DNA from 3 places in the Clostridium malenominatum genome. Region 3 is predicted to be linked to each of the others. Evidence: riboswitches for the same ligand, from Rfam matches in the RefSeq annotation. Region 3 holds a riboswitch; each other region holds the start of a gene.
What was found. A riboswitch is a leader RNA that binds a small molecule or an ion and turns the genes downstream of it on or off. The one in region 3 is predicted to bind cobalamin.
Positions count from the first base shown of each region.

Region 1: it holds a riboswitch for cobalamin, as region 3 does, so the genes downstream of both, ABDZ69_RS16500 (cobyric acid synthase) here and ABDZ69_RS04180 (ABC transporter substrate-binding protein) in region 3, are expected to answer to the same signal.
Region 2: it holds a riboswitch for cobalamin, as region 3 does, so the genes downstream of both, ABDZ69_RS13070 (radical SAM protein) here and ABDZ69_RS04180 (ABC transporter substrate-binding protein) in region 3, are expected to answer to the same signal.

Region 1 covers NZ_BAAACF010000012.1:155,485-163,368, forward strand. Annotated here, with positions in the region: gene ABDZ69_RS16490 (pyridoxal phosphate-dependent aminotransferase) at 1-461, opposite strand, end outside; gene cbiB (adenosylcobinamide-phosphate synthase CbiB) at 477-1,418, opposite strand; gene ABDZ69_RS16500 (cobyric acid synthase) at 1,428-2,900, opposite strand; cobalamin riboswitch at 3,127-3,298, opposite strand; gene cobS (adenosylcobinamide-GDP ribazoletransferase) at 3,353-4,108, opposite strand; gene cobU (bifunctional adenosylcobinamide kinase/adenosylcobinamide-phosphate guanylyltransferase) at 4,120-4,668, opposite strand; gene cobC (alpha-ribazole phosphatase) at 4,684-5,277, opposite strand; gene ABDZ69_RS16520 (SMR family transporter) at 5,639-6,556, shown strand; gene ABDZ69_RS16525 (sensor histidine kinase) at 6,875-7,714, opposite strand; gene pepT (peptidase T) at 7,832-7,884, opposite strand, start outside.
Region 2 covers NZ_BAAACF010000003.1:246,239-254,122, forward strand. Annotated here, with positions in the region: gene ABDZ69_RS13045 (DUF6056 family protein) at 1-935, opposite strand, end outside; gene ABDZ69_RS13050 (glycosyltransferase family 2 protein) at 1,047-1,979, shown strand; gene ABDZ69_RS13055 (GtrA family protein) at 1,972-2,352, shown strand; gene ABDZ69_RS13060 (methyl-accepting chemotaxis protein) at 2,394-4,130, opposite strand; gene ABDZ69_RS13065 (pseudouridine synthase) at 4,197-4,874, opposite strand; gene ABDZ69_RS13070 (radical SAM protein) at 4,939-5,793, opposite strand; cobalamin riboswitch at 5,905-6,076, opposite strand; gene ABDZ69_RS13075 (MFS transporter) at 6,162-7,388, opposite strand; gene ABDZ69_RS13080 (hypothetical protein) at 7,577-7,884, opposite strand, start outside.
Region 3 covers NZ_BAAACF010000001.1:833,804-841,687, reverse strand. Annotated here, with positions in the region: gene ABDZ69_RS04195 (response regulator transcription factor) at 1-647, opposite strand, end outside; gene ABDZ69_RS04190 (ABC transporter ATP-binding protein) at 854-1,618, opposite strand; gene ABDZ69_RS04185 (FecCD family ABC transporter permease) at 1,618-2,676, opposite strand; gene ABDZ69_RS04180 (ABC transporter substrate-binding protein) at 2,702-3,784, opposite strand; cobalamin riboswitch at 3,928-4,103, opposite strand; gene ABDZ69_RS04175 (GNAT family N-acetyltransferase) at 4,219-4,719, opposite strand; gene ABDZ69_RS04170 (YbgA family protein) at 4,858-5,826, opposite strand; gene ABDZ69_RS04165 (synaptonemal complex protein 1) at 5,866-6,801, opposite strand; gene ABDZ69_RS04160 (DUF4153 domain-containing protein) at 6,901-7,884, shown strand, end outside.

The sequences.
Region 1 (7,884 bases), on a different contig from region 3:
ATTATTAAAGCATCGTTATTTTTAAGGGATCTTTCTATTGCATCATAGTCATATTCCATATTTCTCATAGGTATATAGGTAATCTTTAGTCCATACTTTTCCGCATTTTCATCATACTCTCCAAAGGAAGGAACTATTATAGCTATGCTTTTAAAAAGAGATATGGATAATTGAATTATTTCTGCTGCTCCATTACCAAGGATGAAATCCTCTTCCTCTACAATGTTTAGCCTTTCATCCCCTATGTTAAATAAAATTTCTCCGCTATTTACATATTCCTTTAAATTGCCTCTTAATTCTCTGTATTGTATATCAGGGTATCTTGTTAAATTTAAAACCCCTTCATTCAAATTATTAATAAAGCTTTTTGGTACCCCTAAAGGATTAATATTTGAGCTAAAGTCTGTAAGTTCTTTCCCCTTTAACACTCCCTCGGTGTAAATATCTCCTCCATGCTTCACTTTGCCTCTACTCCTTTATCTTAAAGTTATAACAATTGCTCCGAAAATTATTATAAATAGTAGCTCTGACGTAAACATTAATTTTATACTTCCAAATATATGAGAATAATTTAGATGGATTTTCTCATCTCCAATAGTTGGTTTATATACTACCTTACCAAAGTAAGTATTTGTCCCGCCAATTTGTATCCCCATAGCACCAGCCGCTGCCGCTTCTGGGTAAGCACAGTTTGGACTTTTATGATTTTTTCTATCTCTTATCATTATCTTTAGAGAATCTTTAATGCTTCCTTTAACCACAGGTGAAGATAAAGCTATTAAAAACCCTGATAATCTTGCTGGTATAAAGTTAAAAATATCATCTACCTTTGCTGGAAAGAATCCAATATTTATAAACTTTTCGTCCATATATCCTAGCATGGAGTCCATGGTGTTTATTCCCTTGTACATCATAGCTAGTGGGGCTCCCCCAATGAGACCAAATAAAAGTGGTGCAATTACTCCATCCGCTGTATTTTCTGCCACAGTTTCAATATCCGCTCTGATTATTTCATCTTCTTTTAAAGCTTTTGTATCTCTACCAACTATATAGGATAGCTTTATTCTTGCATCCTCTAAATCTTGATTTTTCAAAGCATGGTACACCTTTATAGCTTCGTTCTTTAAGCATTTTGCTGAAAGTGTTGTCCATAGTATAAATGTGTTTAATCCATGATAAATCCATGGGTTATCTTTAACTAAATAGAGCAGCGCATAAGGAATACTAAATGAGGTCAGTGCAACTATTATTACAATAATTCCCCCAAAGGCTTTTAGTTTTTTTCCATTAGGGAAGAGCTTTCTTCCCATTTTCTCTAAAAAGCTTATTAGTTTTCCTATATATATAACAGGGTGAGGAAACCAGTATGGATCCCCTATGATCCAATCAATTAAAACTGCTAAAGCCAAATCTATAATAGAAATCATCTATCTTTTTACTCCCATTATTCTATAAATCTCTTTAATATCCATGTTTTCTCTTACTAAGTCTGCTAATATATCAAGATTTTTTTCTCTTAAATTTTCATAATGAAGTGATTTTTTTTCTTCCAATCCCTTAGAAACTCTTATTTTATTTAACACCTTTTCTCTAAAGTCCACTCCATCAAATAAACCATGTATGTATGTTCCTAAAATATTTTCTCTTTCATTTATGGCTCCATCAAGCTTTTCTACCTTCTTGCCATTTTCATCGTATATAGTAAACATAGCTTTAGCCTTATCTCCATAAGATGAGATTCCCATATGTATTTCATAGCCATATACTTCTCCATAGCTTCCTTTAGCCTTTACTCTTGTAGTTACCTTTTCTTTTTCAAAGGTAGTACTTATATCTAAAAGTCCCATACCTAAAGTTTCTTCTTCTTCTGTTTCAACTCCATAAGGATCTTTTAATACTTTACCAAGCATCTGATATCCACCGCATATGCCAATAACAAAACCTTCTTTAGAATATGCCTTTATTAAGTCTTCTAGTCCTGATTCTCTTAGGACTAATAGGTCATCTATGGTGTTTTTAGTTCCTGGTATTATTAGCAAATCAGGGTTACCAAAATTATCTTTTGAAGTAATATATCTTATGGATACATCTTCTTCTGATTTTAAAGCATCCACATCTGTAAAGTTCGATATATGAGGTAGTTTTACTACAGCTACATCTATGTCTCCCTTTGTATTTTTATTAAATTCTACCGCTCCATCCTCATCTTCTAAATCTAAATTAAAATGAGGAACTACACCTAAAGATGGAATTTTTATAATATCTTCTAGCATTGTAAGTCCTGGTTTTAATATTTCTATATCTCCTCTGAATTTATTAATTATAGTTCCTTTTACTCTTTTTCTTTCTTCTTCTGTTAAAAGTAGCATCGTTCCTGCTAGGGATGCAAATACTCCCCCTTTATCGATATCTCCCGCTAAAAGCACTGGCGCATCTACCATTTCTGCAAGGCCCATATTTACTATGTCTCTATCTCTTAAGTTTATTTCCGCTGGACTTCCAGCTCCTTCAATAACTACAATATCAAATTTATTTTCTATTTCTTTAAACTGTTTCTTTAATTCTTCTGCAAAGCTTAATTTTAAATTATGATATCCTATGGCTGTACTATTACCATAAACCTTACCATTGAAGATTATTTGACACTTTTTATCGCTAGTAGGCTTTAATAATATAGGATTCATATAAGCCTCTGGCTCTAGTCCTGCTGCATAAGCTTGAAGCACTTGAGCTCTTCCCATTTCCAATCCATCATGGGTTATATATGAATTAAGGGACATGTTTTGTGATTTATATGGACAAACAGAATAACCATCCTGCTTAAATATTCTACATAATGCAGTAACCAAAATGCTCTTTCCCACAGAGGAACCTGTCCCCTGAATCATTATCTTTGCCAAGTAAAACAACTCCTTTATATAATTAACAATGTAAAATTACTAAAAAAAAGCTGTGCTCACCGTTTGATAGAAGGTATTTATTTTTAACTAGGAGGTTCAAAATAAATTAAAGAACACAGCATAAAATATATAAAAAAACAGGCGAGCTCGCCTGCGATGGAAAACAAATAAAAAAAACCGACAAAAGCCGGAATCAATTTATAAAGACTCTTTCCCGCCGAAAGCTTATTCTCTCAAAACTCAGGCAGGTCTCCTGGCTCATGAGTCATTCTCCCCTTTTCCTTCCCCTTCTGGGTGGTCTTAAAAGGTTCGTCCTCAATTACAGTAGCGGGGGCTGCCGCGGAATTTAACCGCATTCCCTTTTCACCTAAATAGGCACCTGAATTTAATTATTCATTTATTAATTTTAGTTTACTACAACCTTAACCCTTATGTCAACGAATTATTTATCATTATTTTAATAAAGCTGTAAATAAAATAAGTATAGCAATTTCAACAAATTCATTATTTGCTCCTAAGCAATCTCCCGTTATTCCACCTATTTTACTGTTACATAACTTTAAAAATACTAGCGTAACTATTAATGCTAGAACCATAGAATATATAGTATATCTTCCTCCAACCAATAAGTAGGTAAAAATAATAGTTATGTTTAAGCTTACAATGAAATGCCCTACAGTAGTGTTACCAATAAATAAATTTCCTGTTCCCTTTTCTTTTGCATTCTTTCCTATTAAAAATAATAAAACTAGGGTGAATCTACTTATAATTGGGGTAATTATAAGTACACTTGGCATACCTTTTTCTATAATAAAAGAAAGGGCAGCATATTTAACTAATATATCAAAGATTAGCGCAACTGCAGCATAAGTTCCAATTCTACTATCCTTCATCACTTCTAAAATCTTTTCCTTACCACCTTTAAAGGAGAAAAAACCGTCAAATATATCCCCAAAACCATCTTGATGCAAACATCCCATAGTTAATATTCCTACAACTAAGACAAATATAGTAGTTATATTTATTGGAAATATCTTTATGCAAAAATAGTACACTACCCATTGTATAAGTCCAATTATTAATCCCACTATAGGAAGCATAGCGCTTCCATCTCTAAAATTTTTAGCATCACAAGGAAGACTTCTCTTAACAGGGAGTCTAGTTAAAAACTGTATCATAAGTAATAAATCTAAAAAAAACTCTTTCATTTAAAGCACTCCTATTTAATTTTTAGCGGTTGACCACAACATACTAAATATACTTCATGGCTTAAGCTTCCAATGTATTGATTAACAAATCCTGCTACATCTCTAAAAATTCTTCCAAGCTTCGTAGGAGGCACCACTCCCCAACCTACCTCATTAGTAACCATAACTATAGTTTTATCTAATTCTATACCTTTATTTATAAATTTAGTGAATTCATCTTTTATTTTAATTGTAATTTGGTCTATTTCATCCATAGTCATTTCTTCTAAATCTCTATTTCCACTAAACATTATATTTGTAGTCATAATTGTAACACAATCTAAAAGCACATAATTCTTTTTAGTTTTTTCTAAGGCCTTATGTAAATCCATATAACCTTCATAGGTTTCCCAATTTGGATTTCTTCTTTCTCTATGCTTTTTCACTCTATCTTTCATTTCTTCATCAGAAAATATTGAGGTTGCAATGTATAAAACATCTTCCTTATCCTTTAATAAATTTTCTGCAAAACTACTTTTTCCACTTCTTGCTCCACCTGTTACTAAAATAATTTTACCCATTCTTATACACTCCTCTTAAATTTCAACTGGCACTATAGAATCTAAATAAAGATTTTCGTATTCATATTTTATTAAAGTTATATCTCCATTCCTACTGGCTATCTTCCAAAATATATCTAAATTTTCTCCTAATATGTAAGAACAAATGCTTTTTATTACTCCGCCATGAGTAATAATTAATATATTATCTTCTTCCCCATTTAATAATTCTAAAAAGAACTCCTTAACCCTATTATAAAACTCTATGTAGCTCTCCCCTTCTGGAATTTTATAATCCTTCCAGTTATTACACCACATTTCCCATTCTTTAGAATATTTTTCTTTTAATTCTTCATGACCCTTACCTTCGAATATGCCCATATTCATTTCACTAATTCTTTTTTCTTCAATTATCTCGCAATGATTTTCTCCTAATATAATTTGAGCTGTTTCCTTTGCTCTTTTCATATTGCTAGAAAAAACTTTTTGAAAATTAATATTTTGAAGTTTTTCCTTTACTTTAAGAGATTGAGCTTTTCCCTTATCATTTAATTCACAATCCAAACTTCCATAATAGGTTTTATTGTAGTTATTATCAGTTTCACCGTGCCTTACTAAATATATATTCATCTCCACAATTCTCCTAAATTGCTAAATAATTTTACAAACTATAAAAAATATATCACTTTAGAAAAATAAATGCAATTGTATTTTCACCTGTAACAAGTTGACTATACTAACATATAATATATTAATCTATTTAAAACCTTTATTCACCAGGAGGTGTTCATTTATGTTTCTATGTTGTTTACTATACTTTATTCTTTGGTTAATATTTATATTTTTTATATTCCAAATTCTATGCTGTATATTTAATTGCTTTTGTTGGCGTAGATGTTAAAAAGTTATTTTTTAGAGGAGACCATATAAATGGGTTTCCTCTTTTTTAAATACTTAATTATGGTATAATATTACTTTGGAGGGGATATTTATGTTTTATTTAATGTTAGCCATATTATGTAGTTCATCTATCGCTTTAATATTTAAATATAGCGAATCTAAAAATATAAATAGATACGCTTTAACTACAAGCAATTATTTTACTGCTTTTATTTTAAGTTTAATAATGTCTTTAATGGGAGGATTTCCAATAATAGAAAAGCCTTCTATACAGGTTTTTAATAGCGAATTTAATAAAATCGTTTTACATAATGAAGGGATATTCTCTGCCTCTTCTAGTTTAGTTTGGGCAGTACTTTCTGGAATAACCTTTGGATTATTTTTCTTCTCTTCTTTTATATATTATCAAAAAAGTGTTAGAGATAACGGGGCGGGGCTTTCGGGTGCTTTTGGAAAGATGGGAATATTAATTCCTATGATTTTTTCTATAATTCTATGGAAAGAGATTCCTACCCCCTTGCAGTGGTTTGGAATTTTACTCTCCTTATTTTCAATAATATTAGTTAATGTGTCTTTTAATAAAGATAATCCTACTAAAATAAATCCATCGCTACTATTATTATTCTTTTTAGGGGGAATGGCGGATTTTTCTAATAAGATATTTCAAAAATATGCTATTTTAGATTATAAAAATATTTTTTTATTTTTCATTTTCTTCACTGCTTTTATAGTTAGTTTAATTTACACAATTAAAGATGGAAAGAAAATTACTAAAAAAGATTTGCTTACGGGAGTTGCCGTAGGTATACCCAATCTTTTTTCATCCTTCTTTCTGATTTTATCTTTGAATACTTTAAATACTTCTGTGGTTTACCCAATATTTTCTGCTGGAACCATAGTTATCATAAATATATTAAGCTTTTTTATATTTAAAGAAAAACTCATGCTCAAAGAAAAAATATCCATAGCTATTACAATAGTTTCACTGATAATTATTAATTTAAAATAAAAAATAAAATCCTTAGCACATTTTAAGGCTAAGGATTTTATTTCTCTCTAGAGAATGAATTTGTTTCCACTACTTTGTTCATCTCCCATCATTTAATCATCTGTATTGTATTTCTTCTGGTTTTTCCATGCTTTCTTCTAAACATTCTTCTATAACTTCTTCAGTCAATACAAATATTCTTTCATCACTCATATAAACTACCTCCTTTTATTATATTAAAATTTCTTTTACTTACATAGTATATCATTTCTAAAAATAAATGCAAGCTTTTTTATTTAAGCCTGCATCATGTAAACCTTTTACTATATTAAGTTTTTGTTAACTTTTATTTATAACCTCTGAAAACTCTACTTTTGCCATTTCGACATTAAAATTATTAATATTACGGCATTCTTCATTGTTAATTATTTTGCAAGGTAATGATATTAAAAATTCACTTCCCCTTCCATAATCGCTACATAATGTAACTCTTCCCCCGTGCATTTCTACAAAAGACTTCACCAAAGATAAGCCTATACCGCTTCCACCGTATTCATAAACTTCTCCTTCTTTCACTTGTTTATATCTTTCAAATATATATTTTTGCTTTTCCTTTTCTATTCCCACACCATTATCTTTAACACTTATTAAAATTTCACTAGATTTTTCATATATATTAACTTCAATTCTGCCACCACTAGGGGTAAATTTAGCTCCATTGGATAGTAAGTTCAACATTATTCTCTCTATTTTTTCCTTATCAAAGGCCATAATTTTCTCTTCAATTTCCGTATCAAAAATTATATCTATTCCTTTATCTTTAATAAAGCAAGAAACAGATTGTACTATTTCCTCAACTGCATCTACTATATTGTGATTTTCTAGATTAAGACTATAGAACTCATTTTCCACCTTTGTCATATCAATTAAATTGTTTATTAATTTTAATAATCCATAGGAGCTTTGATTAAGGGCAATTATCCTGTCGTTTAAGTTTTTATCCACCTTTAATCCTATTAGTTTTGAAGTGTTTAGAATTATATTTAAATGGTTTCTCATATCATGGGTAATATTCATGAAAAACTCTGTTTTAACTCTATCTCTTCTTTCTAACTTCTTAATTTTTTTCCACAAATAAAATATTGAAATTATTAACGTCCCCAAAATTACATATAACATAGTAATTCCCCCTTTGTTCCTTACAGTAATTATTGACAAATAATTTCTTTTCATGCATTTTTCCACACAAAAAGACTGCATACACTATAATGTTATGCAGTCTTTCAAATAATATTCCTATATTTTACTTGTTAATTCTACAATTTTTAAAATAACTTCTACAGCTTTAT
Region 2 (7,884 bases), on a different contig from region 3:
TATTTTCTATATAATATAATATAAGCATAGCCAAAAACTCCTAAAGATAATAAAATTATTAAAGATATATTTATAAATTTATTGCTATCTAAAGCATAATGATGAAGCCACAATATACAACATAAGCATAAAATTATTACATAGATTGATATTGGTATGGAAAAAATATTGGTTTTTAATAATTTTACCACTGTGGCAGATATATTCATTTCATTGCCAACGCTTTTTTCAAATAACATTCTTTTTATTGAACCATAAAGTATAAAAGCATATCCAGTAAAAACCCCAAGATAATATGGAATAATACCCCTTTGAAGTTTCTCTTTTTTATAGATTTTAAAATACAAAGTAATCATTACAGTAAAACCTATTCCTATCATACCCGCTTGTTGCGTAGATGATCCCGATAAAAATGCAAGAAGTATAATGCTCCATTTTGATTTATATTTGCTACTATTTAATCTGTAATCTTCATAAAACATATACGCATACAATATTGTAATAGCAGTTGGATAAAGATAATTTAAAGAGCAAGCCGCATAGTAAATAGTAGTATGAGCTATCTCTATAGGCAAAGAAATAAAAAACACTCCGGCACAGCTTGTAGCAATTAAAATTTTTTTATCTGTAGAGCTTTTTCCCATAGCAACCCTACCTATTAAAAGCGCAGTAAGAGTAATTATAATGGGATTAATTATTCTAAACAAAAATATATCATATCTCAAAATACAAAATAGCAACACATGAACCCATACTCTTCCGTTAATATTTAATTGTTTCAAAGCAAACTCCTTTAAATAACCTAACCCTATATTAGCGTCTCTCCTATAATATAAATCATCTGCATAGAGAAATATATTTTTATGAATTAAAAGCATAAGTAATAATAATATCATAAGACCAATATATTTTTTTCCTTTAAGCCTTTTCTTCATTTCCATCTCCTCCTAAAAATATTAACTTCCTCCACTCTGAATACACCTTAGCTTTATTGTAAATAATTAAGCTAATATGATTTTATTTTCATAAGAACAAGGAGGATTATTTTGATTTCAATAATTACGCCCGTATATAATGAAGGGGAACAAATATACTCTAATGTGGTAAAAATAATGTCAATTTTGTTAAAAAATAATATAGAACATGACTTTATCATAGTGAATGACGGTTCTTCTGATAATTCTTGGCAAGAAATGCAAAGATTATGCAAGAACTACAATAATATATCAATTATAAATTTAAGTCGTAATTTTGGTAAAGAAGCTGCCTTGTGCGCAGCCTTAGAAAATACATATTCTGATGCTTGCATAATAATTGATTCTGATTTACAACATCCACCGGAATTAATTCCTAAAATGGTAGAGCTTTGGAAGGAAGAAGGATATGATGTTATAGAGGGGATTAAATTATCCAGAGGTAAAGAATCTTTATTTGAGAAAATTGCTGCCTTGACATTTTATGGACTATTTTATAAATCATCGGGAATAAACTTGAATAGCGCCTCAGACTTTAAATTATTGGATAAAAAAGTTATAGATGCTTGGAAGTCCATGAAGGAGTCTATAACATTTTTCCGTGGTATGTCAGCCTGGATAGGATATAGACGCATTCAAATCCCCTTTGAGGTTCAGGATAGGGCTCAGGGAGTATCAAAATGGTCCTTTAAAAGTCTAACTAAACTAGCCATTCAATCTATTACCTCTTATACATCTGCACCACTTTACATGATTATTTGGTTAGGCATATTTACACTATTCTTTGACTTTATTTTATTTATACAAACAATGTTTATGAAATTCTCTGGTAAAGCATTGACTGGCTTTACTACCGTTATAATCTTAATATTAGGAATAGGTAGCTGCATCATGATTAGTCTAGGAATCATCGGAATTTATATATCAAAAATTTATGATGAAGTTAAAAGAAGACCTAGGTATTTAATTTCTAGTAAAGAAGGAAAAGGATTTTCAAATGATTAATAAAAAGATACAAAAACAATTTATTAAATATTTATTTATTGGAGGAGCTACTGCCATTTTTGAACTTATATTATATACTTTCCTAAGAAAAATAGTTTATTTAAACCTATCCTTATCTAATGTTATTGCTGTGGTTATGGCTACTCTACTTAATTTTACCTTTAATAGAGGCCTAGCCTTTAAAGCAGCTTCTAGCTTTATTCGAAGTTTTATATTATATATAATTTTATTTGCACTAAACACAACTTTTAGTACCTATGCAATTTCTCTAATGGTTCAATGGGAAATTGGGGATGTAATCGCAAAACTCATCACTATGGGTATGATAACTCTATGGAATTTTCTACTTTATAGAAAGGTAATTTTTAAATAAGTTAAAGCCGTATACAATGTCTGCATACAGCTTTAACTTATTTATACCCTAAATCCCGAAGTAAGTTCTTTTAATTTATTTGCCATTTCCGATAACTGTTCTGTAGTATTCTCTATTTCAGTCATTGTTCTAAGTTGATTTTCTATACTTGAGCTTATATTTTCAGTACCTTCTGCTACTTCACTTGAAACAGAGGCCATGTTGCTCATAGCTTCTCCCATATCTTTAGTACTTTGGGCCTGCTTTTCATTGGCATCGTCGATTTGCTCTATTTGACTTACTATAATTTCAATATTATCAATAATATTTCCTATAGCTTTTCCTACTTCCGATGCTTTATCAACTCCAAGGGATACTTTCTCTTCAACTAAGTTAACAGAATTTACAGTGGAGGCTGATTTTAATTGATTTTCTTTAACTAAGCTAGAGATTTCCTTAGCTGCATTATTGCTTTCATCAGCAAGTTTTCTAATTTCATCAGCAACTACATTAAACCCTCTACCTGCTTCTCCCGCACGGGCAGCTTCAATAGCAGCATTTAAAGCTAATAGGTTTGTTTGCTCTGATATTGAAGTTATTATTTCAATGATATCTCCTATTTTTCTTGAAGATTCATCTAATTCCTTTATCATTGAAGACACTTCCTTTGATGAAGAAGCTATATCTGTTATGGAAGATACAACTTGAGATATTTTTTCTCTTCCATCTTCTGCCGCTTCCTTAGCTGTCTTGCTGTTAATAGCAGTATTTCTACTGGCACTTGAGGTAGCTTCAGAGAATTTTGCTATTTCTACAAGGGTTGAGTTAGTTTCCTGGGCCACCGCCGCTCCCTGGGAAGTATTTGAAGCTATGTGAATAATAGTACTGGATATCTCTTCTAAAGATTGAGTGGTTCCACTGGTTGCTGAACTTAACTGCAAACTTGAAGAAGCTATGGTTTCAGCTGAAATAGCCACTTCCTTAATAATTCCTTGAAGCTTGTCTACAAACAAATCGAAGCCGTTACTTAACTCTCCAATCTCGTCTTTGCTTTCATATCCAATCCTTTGTGTTAAATCTCCGCCCGAATTAGATATTTCTTTTAATCTTGATGTAACTGTTTTAATTGGGTTAGTAATTGATTTTATAATTACTATAGATAGCAATAATGTTACAATTGCACAAATTAGGACTAGTACACATATTTCTATAATTGTATTTTTATAAACAACCTTGCTCACATCATAGGTTTCCTTGGCATCTGCAACTTGCGCATTTATAATATCATCAAAAGACGAAATTACATCTCTTCTTGCATTATCATAATTCACAATATATGCATCTACTTGCGCTCGAGAAGCACTCGTAATTCCATCTGGAATTACTGCTGCATTACTTACTGCACCATTATTTTTAAAGAATTCATCCTTAGCTTCTATAAATTTATTATACTTTTCCATTAATATTTTGTATTCTTCTCTATCTTTATATTCCGATAGCTTTTCCATTGCTGAAACCGCTGTAGTTTCAATATTTTGCTCTATAATTTCCCTTATACTATCATCATGATTGGAATCAAATAATTGATTTGACTGAGAACGTATATATTCTATGTCAGATTTTATACTTTGAAGCTTCACAATAGGAAGCAATCTATCATCATTTAACTCCATAATCATAGAATTAACATTAGATATTTGCTTAATAGAAGAAACTCCTATTATTCCAAGAAAAACAAAAAAACTTAGTGACATTAATGCAATTTTAAATGAAAGTTTAATGTTTTTAAAAAAATTCATGCAATCCTCCCCTCCTTATGAAATATTTGTAAGTTAATTATATATTAACAAGGGGATATTTTAATGTCAATTCTTTAATTCCATTACTTCTTTCTCCGTAAGATAACGCCATCTACCAATATTTATATTATAAATCTTTATATTAACGATTCTAACACGTTCCAAACGTATTACCGTATACCCAAATGCTTTTGTCATTCTTCTAATTTGTTTATTAAGTCCCTGTGTGAGTATGATACGAAAAGTATCTTCGCTAACCCTCGTAACAATGCAAGGCCTAGTCTTAACTCCAAAGATTTCAACACCTTCAGCCATTCCCTGTAAAAAATTACTGTCAAAGGGCTTATGGACAGTTACTATATACTCTTTTTCATGCTGATTTTCCGACTCTAATATTTTATTTGCCAATTCACCATCATTAGTCAGTAATATTAACCCTTGAGATTCCTTGTCTAATCTACCTACTGGGAAAATATATTCTGGATAATTTATAAAGTCAATTATATTATTTTCTACTTCTTTTGCCGCAGTACAAGTAACTCCTACTGGCTTATTTAAAGCAATATAAATTTTGTCTTTTACGGGAATAGGTTTATTATCAATTAATATAAGGTCATCTTCTTCTACCCACTGACCAGGACTGCAAAGCTCTCCATTTACAGTTATTCTATTTTCCTCAATAAGTCTATTGGTTTCTCTTCTCGAGCAAAACCCTAGATTACTAAGAAGTTTATTTATCCTCATTATCTATAACTCACCATACTTTGATTCCCAGTCCTTCCTAATTAAATTAATAAGATATTATTCATTATATCTTATTCTGTCTAAGCTGACCACAACCCCCTTTAATATCGCTACCAAAATTATGGAATATTTCACAATCTATCTTATCTTTAAGTTTATTATAGAAATTCATCACATCATTTTTATCAGGAGCAGTTAGACCTTGTATGTTATTGTCATTATATGATGATATAATTAATTTCAGTGGTTTACCACTTAGCAAAGCTTCTAATCTCTCTACATCGGCGTCCGTATCATTTATTCCTTTAAATATCATATATCTTATTCTTGTTTTCACTTTGAATATTTCTGCATATTCAACCCCTACATCAACTATGGATTTTATGTCATATTTTGAATTGACTGGCATTATAGACATACGTGTTTTATTTGATGATGCATGCAGAGATAGGTTAAGTCTTATATTAATATTAGTATTCTTAAAATCCTTAATCAACTTATGAATTCCTGGTGTTAACCCTACTGTTGCAATTTCAAAATTACTTATTTTGTATTTATTATATACGCCTATTATACCATTTCTAACATTTTCATAATTCATAAAAGGTTCCCCCATTCCCGCAAAAACAACTGCATCTATTGGAGTTAGGTTCATCTCTTTACAATAGTCCATGCAAATGCCTACCTGCTCAATTATTTCAAGGTCAGTAAGATTTCTTACAAATCCTTGCTTTCCTGTGGCGCAGAAAAAGCATTTTTGGCTACAACCCACTTGAGAAGATACACATACTGTGCTATGGTAGGTAAGTTTTAGTTCACGGTCATGCATATATAAAGTCTCAACAGTATTACCATCCTTCATTTTTAATAAATATTTTACAGAATCATCTTCGCTTATAAGTTTTTCAATTATTTCCATAACTCTCACTCCATTTAATAAATTTTTTTACAAAAAACAAAAAATTCTTGAACACAAATAATTGTATTCAAGAATTTTACCATCATTCTTATTACAGCCTCTTAATCCTAAGACGCAATAATGAAAAAGGCAGGTCTCCTGGCTTACGGACTAGCGATACTTTTTCCTTCCCAGTGTTACCCAGTGGATTATAAAAGTTCTACCGTTTACAGTGGTGGGACCGCTGAGGCTTTTACCTCATTCCCTATTCTCCCTTTCGGGCACCTTTTCCCATATTTTAAATTAATACTTATACAAAATTGATTATACTATATAATTTTTTATTTTACAATTATCTAGATAAAGGTAAAAATTGCATTTTTCTCTTATCAGTTCTGATTTATACCTTCTTTAATAAAGCTTTTATTATAAAAAATACTAATACCTAATACAATTAATAATAATCCAGTGATAATCATAAGCCTCTCTATTTTAATAATATCAGCTAATGGTCCAAATACAATCATACCAAGGGGCATTAAGCCTGAGGACACAATTTGGACAAAACTAAATACTCTACCTTGCATATCAGTTTCTACTTTCTCTTGAAGCAGAACCATGCTTGGTGAATTAAAAAGTGGTATAGTCATACCTGTTAAAACCATAATAGCTATATAAACGTAGAATACTTTTGCAATTCCAACAGCAACGGTTAGAGCACCAAAGGCACAACAACCAACTGCAATAGTTATAACACGATTTTTAAAACCACCCCAGGTTGCCATAATAATTCCTCCAACCATTGAACCAGCGAAAAAGCTCATTTCATTAGCAGTAAGCCTCCAATACTCATTGCCAAATGTACGTGTTACCATTAGAACATTAAGGAAAGCGGCTGGTACAATTAAAATCGTAAATATAGCATAAAAAATGATTAAGTTTTTAATAAATGAATTATTTAAAGAATATTTAATTCCTTCTTTTAAATCATAAAAATAATCCGTATCTTGCTTTTCGGCGGCTTTTTTATGAACAGCAACTCTTAAAGTAAGTAATATTGAGATTGCTATTATAGCTGTAATAACATCAAGAAACAATATAGATTCAAGTTTACCATAAGTAAGTATTGTACCGCTAACAGCAGGTGACACAAGCAATATTAAAGATTGAATAGTTCCATTAATACCATTTACTCTCATAAGCTTCTCTTCAGGAACTATTTGGGGAATTAATGCATTTACAGCAGGAGTTTGTATCCCCGATCCAAATGAACGTATTCCCGAAACCAAAAATAATATCCACATATTGTTATAACCTGATAAAAGTATTATAGCTAAAATTAAAGTGGCAGTGGCAATTAATCCATCTGATAAAACTATTAGAAGTTTACGATTGTATCTATCCGCCCAAACCCCAGCAAATAATGATATAAACAATTGTGGTAAGAATGAGCATATAGTGGATATGGTTACCATCATACCTGAATCAGTAGCTCTAGCTATATACCAAATAATTGCAAATTGCACTAAAGACGATCCAAATAAAGATATTGTTTGACTAGATAAAAATAAAGTAGTTTGTACTTTCCAATTTGAAAATTTACTATTGCTTATGATGTATCCACCTCTTTCTTCTCAATAATACGAGTTATAATCATTAGCGCTATAATAATACCATATTCTTAAATTTACATCAATTGGAATAACAAACTCTTATTTAAAAGCAGAGTTCCTCACCCTGCTTTATTTACCCATATATTTTATTGTATATTTTTACCTTGCTTATAAAGTCCAGCTATCTTATATTAAAAATCGCGCTTCATCATCATAGAACAGTGAGGTTTCATAAAGTACCATGGATACTTTATCATATACCACTTTACCATCATTGGACATGGTCTCATAGGTTTCATCATTTGCCATGGCATCATTGGTTGATATTTCACCATAGGCTTCATCATTGGTTGTTGCATCATTATTGGTTGTATATTTAATTGCATTTTTGTTGGTTCCATTATAGGTTCTATTTTTAATTGTAACTTTATTGGTTCAGTTATTACCGTTCCCATTTTAGGTTCTATATTCAATTCCATATTACTTGGTTCCATTTTAG
Region 3 (7,884 bases):
CTTATAGTAGATATTAAGTAAGCTTTTTCTCCAAGCTTTTCTCTCAGTCTTTTTATATGAGTATCTACTGTTCTATAGTCTCCCTGAAAGTCCATTCCCCAAATATAATCCAATATTTTTTCTCTAGTTAAAACAATGCCATTGTTGAAGGAAAAATATAACAATAGTTCATATTCCTTTAATGATAAATTTAAAGGGCTTCCATCTAAAGTTACCTTGTAGGCTAATTCATCAATATGTAGTCCATCAAAATAAAATCCCTTTTTCTTCTCAGGTTCACAGTAATAAGCTCTATTTATCAAAGCTTTAACCTTTGCCATAAGTATTCTTATATCAAAGGGCTTTTTAATATATTGATCTGTACCTAACTCATAACCTAAAAGTTCATCTTCCTCTTCTCCCTTTGCAGTTAAAAATATTATAGGTACATTAGAGCTCTTTCTTATTTCTCTGCATGCTGTAAAGCCGTCCATAACAGGCATCATAACATCCAATATTATTAAATGTACTCCTTCAGTTTTAAAAATCTTTAAAGCATCTATGCCAGTTTCAGCTTCTATGGTTTCATACCCTTCTCTTTTTAAGTATGCCCCTATAAGCTTTCTCATTCTTTCCTCATCATCTACTATTAAAATTTTTTCTTTCATAGCTGTACCCTCTGACTTTTTATTCAAATCTTCTAATATTTTCATTACCTTATCTTTAATTTTGCCACTTAGTAGTCTTAAATACAATACTAGTAATTCAACATTTTTTATTTATATATATAGGGACAGTTATCAACTTTTCACTATAATGCTTGTCTAAAAGCTTGAAAGTTATTAACCGTCCCCTAAATTTAAAATTTCAAATTTTATTGTTTGCACAAGAATGTATATGTTGTTTCATCCATATTTTTTACTATTGTATTAACTCCATATACTTGTTTTATATTTTCTTCATTTATTACTTCCTTTGTATTTCCATATGAGTATACTCCAGAGTTTTTAAGCATAATTATTTTATCTCCATACATTGAAGCTATGTTTAGGTCATGAATAGACATTATAGCCATAATATTTTTTTCTTTTACTAAGGAGCTTATTATTTCTAAGGTTTCTAGCTGATTTTTCATATCCAAACTACTAGTTGGTTCATCTAAAAGAATTATAGGTGATTGTTGAGCTATTGCTTTTGCAATAAATACCCTTTGTCTTTCTCCTCCACTAAGATTGTTGATATTTTTAAAAGCTATATTATTTAAATTCATCTCTTCTAATATATTAAAAACTATTTCTTTGTCTTCTTCTTTCACTTTAAAATTTATATTTTGCACTCTACCCATTAAAACTGTATCAATTACGCTGATAGGAAATGCAGTGTGGGTACTTTGAGGAACATAGCTAAATAATTTTGCTAGTTCCTTTGTATTCATTTTATTTATAAGTGTTCCATCTACAAGAACATTACCAGAGGAAGGTGGTATTATTCTGCTTATACATTTTAGTAAAGTAGTTTTTCCCGTTCCATTAGGTCCAAGTAAACAAGTTATTTCACCACTATTGGTTTCAAAACTTATATCTTTTAATATTGGAGTCTTTTCATAAGAAAATCCCAGTTTATCAACTTTTAATTTCATTAAAAATACTCCTTCCTATTTTGAATTATTAAATGTATAAACAAAGGTACACCAAGGTATGAAACTACTATACCCACTGGAATATTTACAGGAGCTAATAAAGTTCTCCCAATGGTGTCTGAAACCAATAGTAATATTCCTCCAAATATTGCTGAATAGGGTATTAAAAATCTGTGATCTCCTCCTACCATAAGCCGTGCTATATGGGGAGCCACTAGTCCTACAAAGCCTATTACTCCTGTGAAACTTACTATTGCTGCTGTTAAAAACACTGAAAATACTCCAACAACGGTCCTGCTTTTATCTGGATTTATTCCGAGAGTTTTAGCCATTTCATCGCCACCTGAAACCATGGCATTTAAAATCCAAGAATGTCTCATAAATACACATAAACTTACACTTAATATAACACCTAACAATAAAACATGTGACCATTTAGCACCATTTATACTTCCAAAAGTCCATTGTACTGCTGATGCCAGTTGATGGTCATCAGCGTAAAAATGGATAGTTGAGGTTACTGCACTAAATAGATAATTTATGGCTATACCAGATAGTATTATTGCTTCTGGTTTCATTCCTAGTTTTATGGAAATAGAATATACAAATATTGCACAAAGAATAGCGAAAATAAATGCATTTGAAATAATCCCTAAGTTACTATTGGAAAACAAGCTTATTCCAAAAATCATTGCTATAGACGCTCCACAAGCCGCTGCTGAGGATATCCCTATGGTAAAAGGGCTTGCCATAGAATTTTTAGTAATTCCCTGCATTATAGTTCCCGATACAGCAAGTCCCATTCCAGCTAAAACAGATAAAATGATTCTTGGAAGCCTTAAAAATACTATTACCTTTTGTTCCATATTAACTGAATTATTAGTTATAATATTTTTTATAGCACTAAGTATTTCTTTTAAAGAAACATCTACAGCTCCCACTCCTGTAAAGATAGCCATAAGTATGATGGTTACAATAATACTTATAGGAATAAACAAAAGTTTTATTTTAACTTTTTTATCATATTTTCTTCGTATATCACTTTGGGATATATTCAATGATGCCACCTCAATTTGCTTTACTTTATTTCTTTATTTCTGGGTAGAAATGTCCCTGTAAATTTTTAAACCCTTGGAAGTCTTCAAGCCATTGTCTATATATTTCATCAGGATTCAAATCCTTAAGTTGTTCAGGGTACATCCATTTAGCCATATATACAGCCCCTATTAATTTAGATGCTCCACCATGGCCAAACTGTGACATGGTATATACATTGTTATTTTTTACAGCATTAGTTTCATCCCAGCCTGCACGTTTTTTAATATCTTCAATTGTTTTATCCATTAACTCTTTAGACGGCGCCTCATATAATCCTGTGCCTTTTATAGCTTTATCTGGAGTAACATTTTTAAATATGAAGTCTGGATTCCTTTTTACTATCTCTTCTGAATCTACCTTTTTACCATGCATATCTTTAGGTGCATCTTCAAAAATATTTATTCCCCCAGAGTAGTTTATCATGTTAGCATAATAGTCTCCTGGGAAAGATGTATTATATTCTGTGGTACTTTCAAAATACACCTTCTTCTTTTCAACATCTTTAAGAGCTTTTTTTATGTACTCAATTGGCTCATTAAAATATTTTATAAACTTTTCCGCTTCTTTTTCTTTATCAAACATTTTACCTATGTTAGTTATTTGATTTTGAAAATCTGCCGTATCATATCCTGAAATAACAAATACCTTTATTCCAAATGGCTCTAGTTTTTTCTCAGCTTCTTCATAAGATCCATTGGCAGGAAGAATTAGTACTTCTGCACCTAATTCAGCTATTTTCTCATAGTTAAGATCCTTTGCATCTTTTCCGATAGTGTTTTTAGGGTCAAATTGTTTCCAATATTCTCTATCTTGGGCAGTACCCATATCTACTGCAATTACACCATTTATGGCTCCACAGGCACGAATAAGTTCGCTATTGTATCTATTAGCTACTACTGCTTTTTTTACTGGGAAAGGCAATTCTACCTTTCTTCCTACGTTATCCACTAATATAATTGTGTTATCCTTATCTGCTTGTTTTTCCCTTTCATCCTTGGCACAACCAGATAAAACGAAAATAGGTATTAACATTAACACCAAGATAAATTTAAAAAGTCTTTTTTTCATAATAAAATCCTCCTCTTAATTAATATGTGTAGGTAATTTCATGGAAGGGCTTATTATTTTTACTCAATAAAAAAAGGCTACTCAAAAAAAGTAGCCATAATTCACACAAATAAAATTTTAACCGCTACCTCCCACCGAGATAAATAATTAATTTTTATAAGGCAGGTCTCCTGACTTCAATTTCATCCTACTACCTTACCTTCCCAATTTAATAATCAGTGGCTATAAGGGTTCGTCCATTTTACAGTAGCGGGGGCTGTGTGGTTTTAACCAACTTCCCTATTAATTACATATGTAAACCTTATATTAATATTAAGTTTTATTTCATTGTCTATACTAATACAATTAGTAATTGTTGTCAATGCAAATTTTGTAATATTTCATCCTGCTATTTTTATAATAGGGCTTATGTTAATGACTTTTTCTTTATAATTCTAAATTTCTAATACTTTTTCATAACAATAAAAAGTTTTTTCTTTCCCCAAAAAACTCATCTCTCCAATAAGCTTATAACCACTTTTCTTAAAAAATCCGTTCATTTTTATATTCAATGAATAGGTATCTGTTTTTAAATATCTTATGTTATTTCTTAGTGCTAATTCATGGGCAAAGTTTATAAGTTCCGTTCCTATTCCCCTTTGTCTACGGTTACCACTTACAGCCATTCTGTGTACAACCAATGCATCTTCATCTAAGGACCAGTTTAATTCTTTATATTCATCAGGCTCTTCTCTGTTAATGCAAGCGAATCCAAGAAGCTCACCTTCTTTTTCTATTACATATAAGTCACCTTTTTCTATATCCTTTGCAAAATCTTTTTCCTTAGGATAATTTTCATCCCACTGATAGTTATTATAGGAATGCATTTCAACAATAGTTTCCTTAATAATTTTCATAATAACTTTTAAGTCTTCCCTATTTGCTTTTCTTATCATAATTACCACTCCATCTATACTTTTTCATCTGTTCTCTGCCTTATCTAAAACTAGTTCTATAATTTCTTCAACGGGCTCTATACCATAATACATGGCCTCCGTCATTGGTGTTCTTTGAGTTTCTAACATTTTATTATTCTATTCCTCTCGTCCTTTCCCTGAATCTCTTAATTCTATTAGGTCATCAGGATAAGGGGCGAAAAAACTTTGTTCTAGCATCTCTGTTATTCCAAATCTAATGGCATAGGATTTTATCATGTATAAACAAGTACTTAAGGGCAATTTGCCTTCCCTATATTTTTCTATGGTATCTCTTATAAATTCCTTTTCCTCTAAGGTTATATATTTTGAAAACAGAGCCATAGATTTATTTAGAACATTTATATTAGAAGTATACCTAGCATTTTTAGAAAAAGCCATTTTTAAATGTCTTTCATACTCCTCTAATACTTTTTCCACTTTATACTTTTCATGATTTGCTACAATGTTCCCTAGTTCCTTTAACTCCTTTTGATTATATGCCATGAGAAGCATTTTATTTCTACTGTGGAATTTAACTAGTTCTCCCATGGTATTAGCATTTTTTATCCCTCTAAAAGCAGCATTTATATAAATTCTGGTTAAAAAGTGTTCCCTAATTTTATAATTAGTCAGCCTTCCTTCATCCTCTATAGGATAATTAGGATAGTTTTTAATAGCTGCTTCTGCAAAAAAGCCTACTCCTTTTTCAGAACTTGAAGCTTTTTCTCTTCCGTTGTATATTTTAACCTCTTTAATACCACAAGAAGGGGAACGGCTCTTTAGTATGAAACCATCTATATCCTTAAGCTCTCCTATAAACTCTTTAGAAAACTCTACCATATCCTTTGTAAAGTCTCCTCCTGTTTTAGGTTGGATTAAATATAGCTCTTCCTTTTCTTTAATTATTCTTAAAGATTCCCTAGGTATTGGCAGTCCAATTTGGACTTCGGGGCAAACTGTAATAATTTCTACTTCACCTTTTAGCTTTTCTATAAAATCCTGAGAATTCATCTGTCCATCATATCTACAGGCTTCAAATCCAAGACATCTACTTACACAAATTCGTGGCTTTTCAAAGTTTATCATATATTCCCCTCACTTTTAATTTAAATTTACTCTTAATTACTATCCCTCAATAATTCCGCGAATTTCTTCTTCCACACCCCTTAATTCTCTTTCAAAATCATTAAGATTTCTTCCTAAGACATTTAATAATTTATTTACATTGTCGGAGGTAGCATATACATTGTTCAAGGAATCATTTATTCTTGATTGTACAACCCAGTCTGATATGAGCCCATCAAAGAAGTAATCTGCAAAGGTTGCAAAGGAGCCTACATTTATGTCTATATTTGAGGACAAGTTTACATCTGATAATTCTCTTCTAAATACTCCAAGAAGTCTTTGAGCTTCATGAACATAGTTTTTAGCTTCATCTATTTTTGAATGTTTTGCTGCTGTAGCTAAAAATCCTCCGCCAAGCATATCCCATTGTCCCCAGCCCTTTGCGCTTTCTAAGGAGGATATAACTTTACCGAAGGCTTCTCTAACTCTTTCCCCTGCATTTATGGCTTCCTTTGTTTCTTTAATATTTGATTTTAAATCAGAAGTTTTTTCTGTAAGTTCCATTAATTTTTTAGCCTTTAAGTCATTTCCTTGTAAAATTAATTTTTCTTTGCTTTTCATTAATTCTTCATATTGCTCATGCACATTAGCATACTCATTAAGCTCTTCATTATAAGATATTAGCTCCTTTTCCAAGGTAGTTATTAAACTACAGCACTCTTCATATTTAAGCTTAGCCCCCAAATATTCCTGCCTTTCCTTTTCAAGTTGCTGCTCTTTATTTCCTAAAACAGAATAAAATAGCCCTGTAATACTTAGAGACTGGAGCCTTTCAACATCCTTTTCCTCATCCTTTAAAATTTTATGTAGCTCATTTTTTTTAGCTATCTGGTTGTTTAGTTCTTCCTTAGTTCTTTTTAAAAGATTTTGTAGTTTTTCTTTTCTTCTCATTTTTTCTTTGGCAGTAGAAATATCTTTATTTAACTCTTCAAACATATAAATTTCCCCTTCCCATGATAATCTTCACTTTATATACTAATTATAATATATATTTAACCATATGGTGATATAATATATCTATAAGGAGGGATGATCATGAAAATTGTACAATATTTTAAAAATATACTATCTAGTCTTTATTTAAGTTTAAGAAGATTTCCTTTTACCATATTGCTTTCTGCTTCTATTGCAGCTGTACTTATAGCCATACATGAAATTAGACCTTCCGAGGATAATTTGGCTAAAGTAGCCATGGTTTTAGCCCTTGGTATTCCTCTTTCTCTTTCTATAAAGCTTTTCTTTGAGAAGAGAAACGAAGAAAAGAGCCCTAAGCTTTTAATTAGCTACGGTGTGGGTGCTATAGCTTTAATTGTATATTACCTATTTTTATTAAAAGGCGATATGGGAATGGTGACTACTACAAGATATATGGCTGTTAGCTTAGCTTTATACATGACCTTCTTGTTCACCCCTTATTTCCCGGGAAAAGATGGCTTTGAAATGTATGTGATACAGGTGGCTACTGGATTTTTTACAACGGTAATATACTCCGTAGTACTTTTCGGTGGACTTTCAGCAATTTTATTTGCTATAGATAGACTTCTTGGAATAGAGGTTTTAGGTAAGGTTTATTATTACACTTGGCTTTTTGTAGTGTTCCTCTTTGCGGTGTCATATTTCCTATCTGGAATACCGCTAAAGGATAAAGTAATATCCTCAAAGGCTTATCCAAAGCTTTTAAGAATACTTATTTTATATATTGTAATGCCACTACTTACAGCCTATACCCTAATACTTTACGCCTACTTTGGAAAGATTATAATTACACAAACCTGGCCTGTGGGTCTGGTTTCCCATTTAGTCCTTTGGTATTCCGTAATTGTAACCTTAGTATTGTTTTTTATAACTCCAATACTAGATGAAAGTAGCTGGGCTCATAAATTTTTAAAGGTTTTCCCTAAGGTTTTACTTCCTCTTATAATCATGATGTTTATATCTATTGGTATTAGAATAAATGCCTATGGAGTTACTGAACCTAGATATTACGTAGTTATACTTGCCCTTTGGGTGTTTTCCATT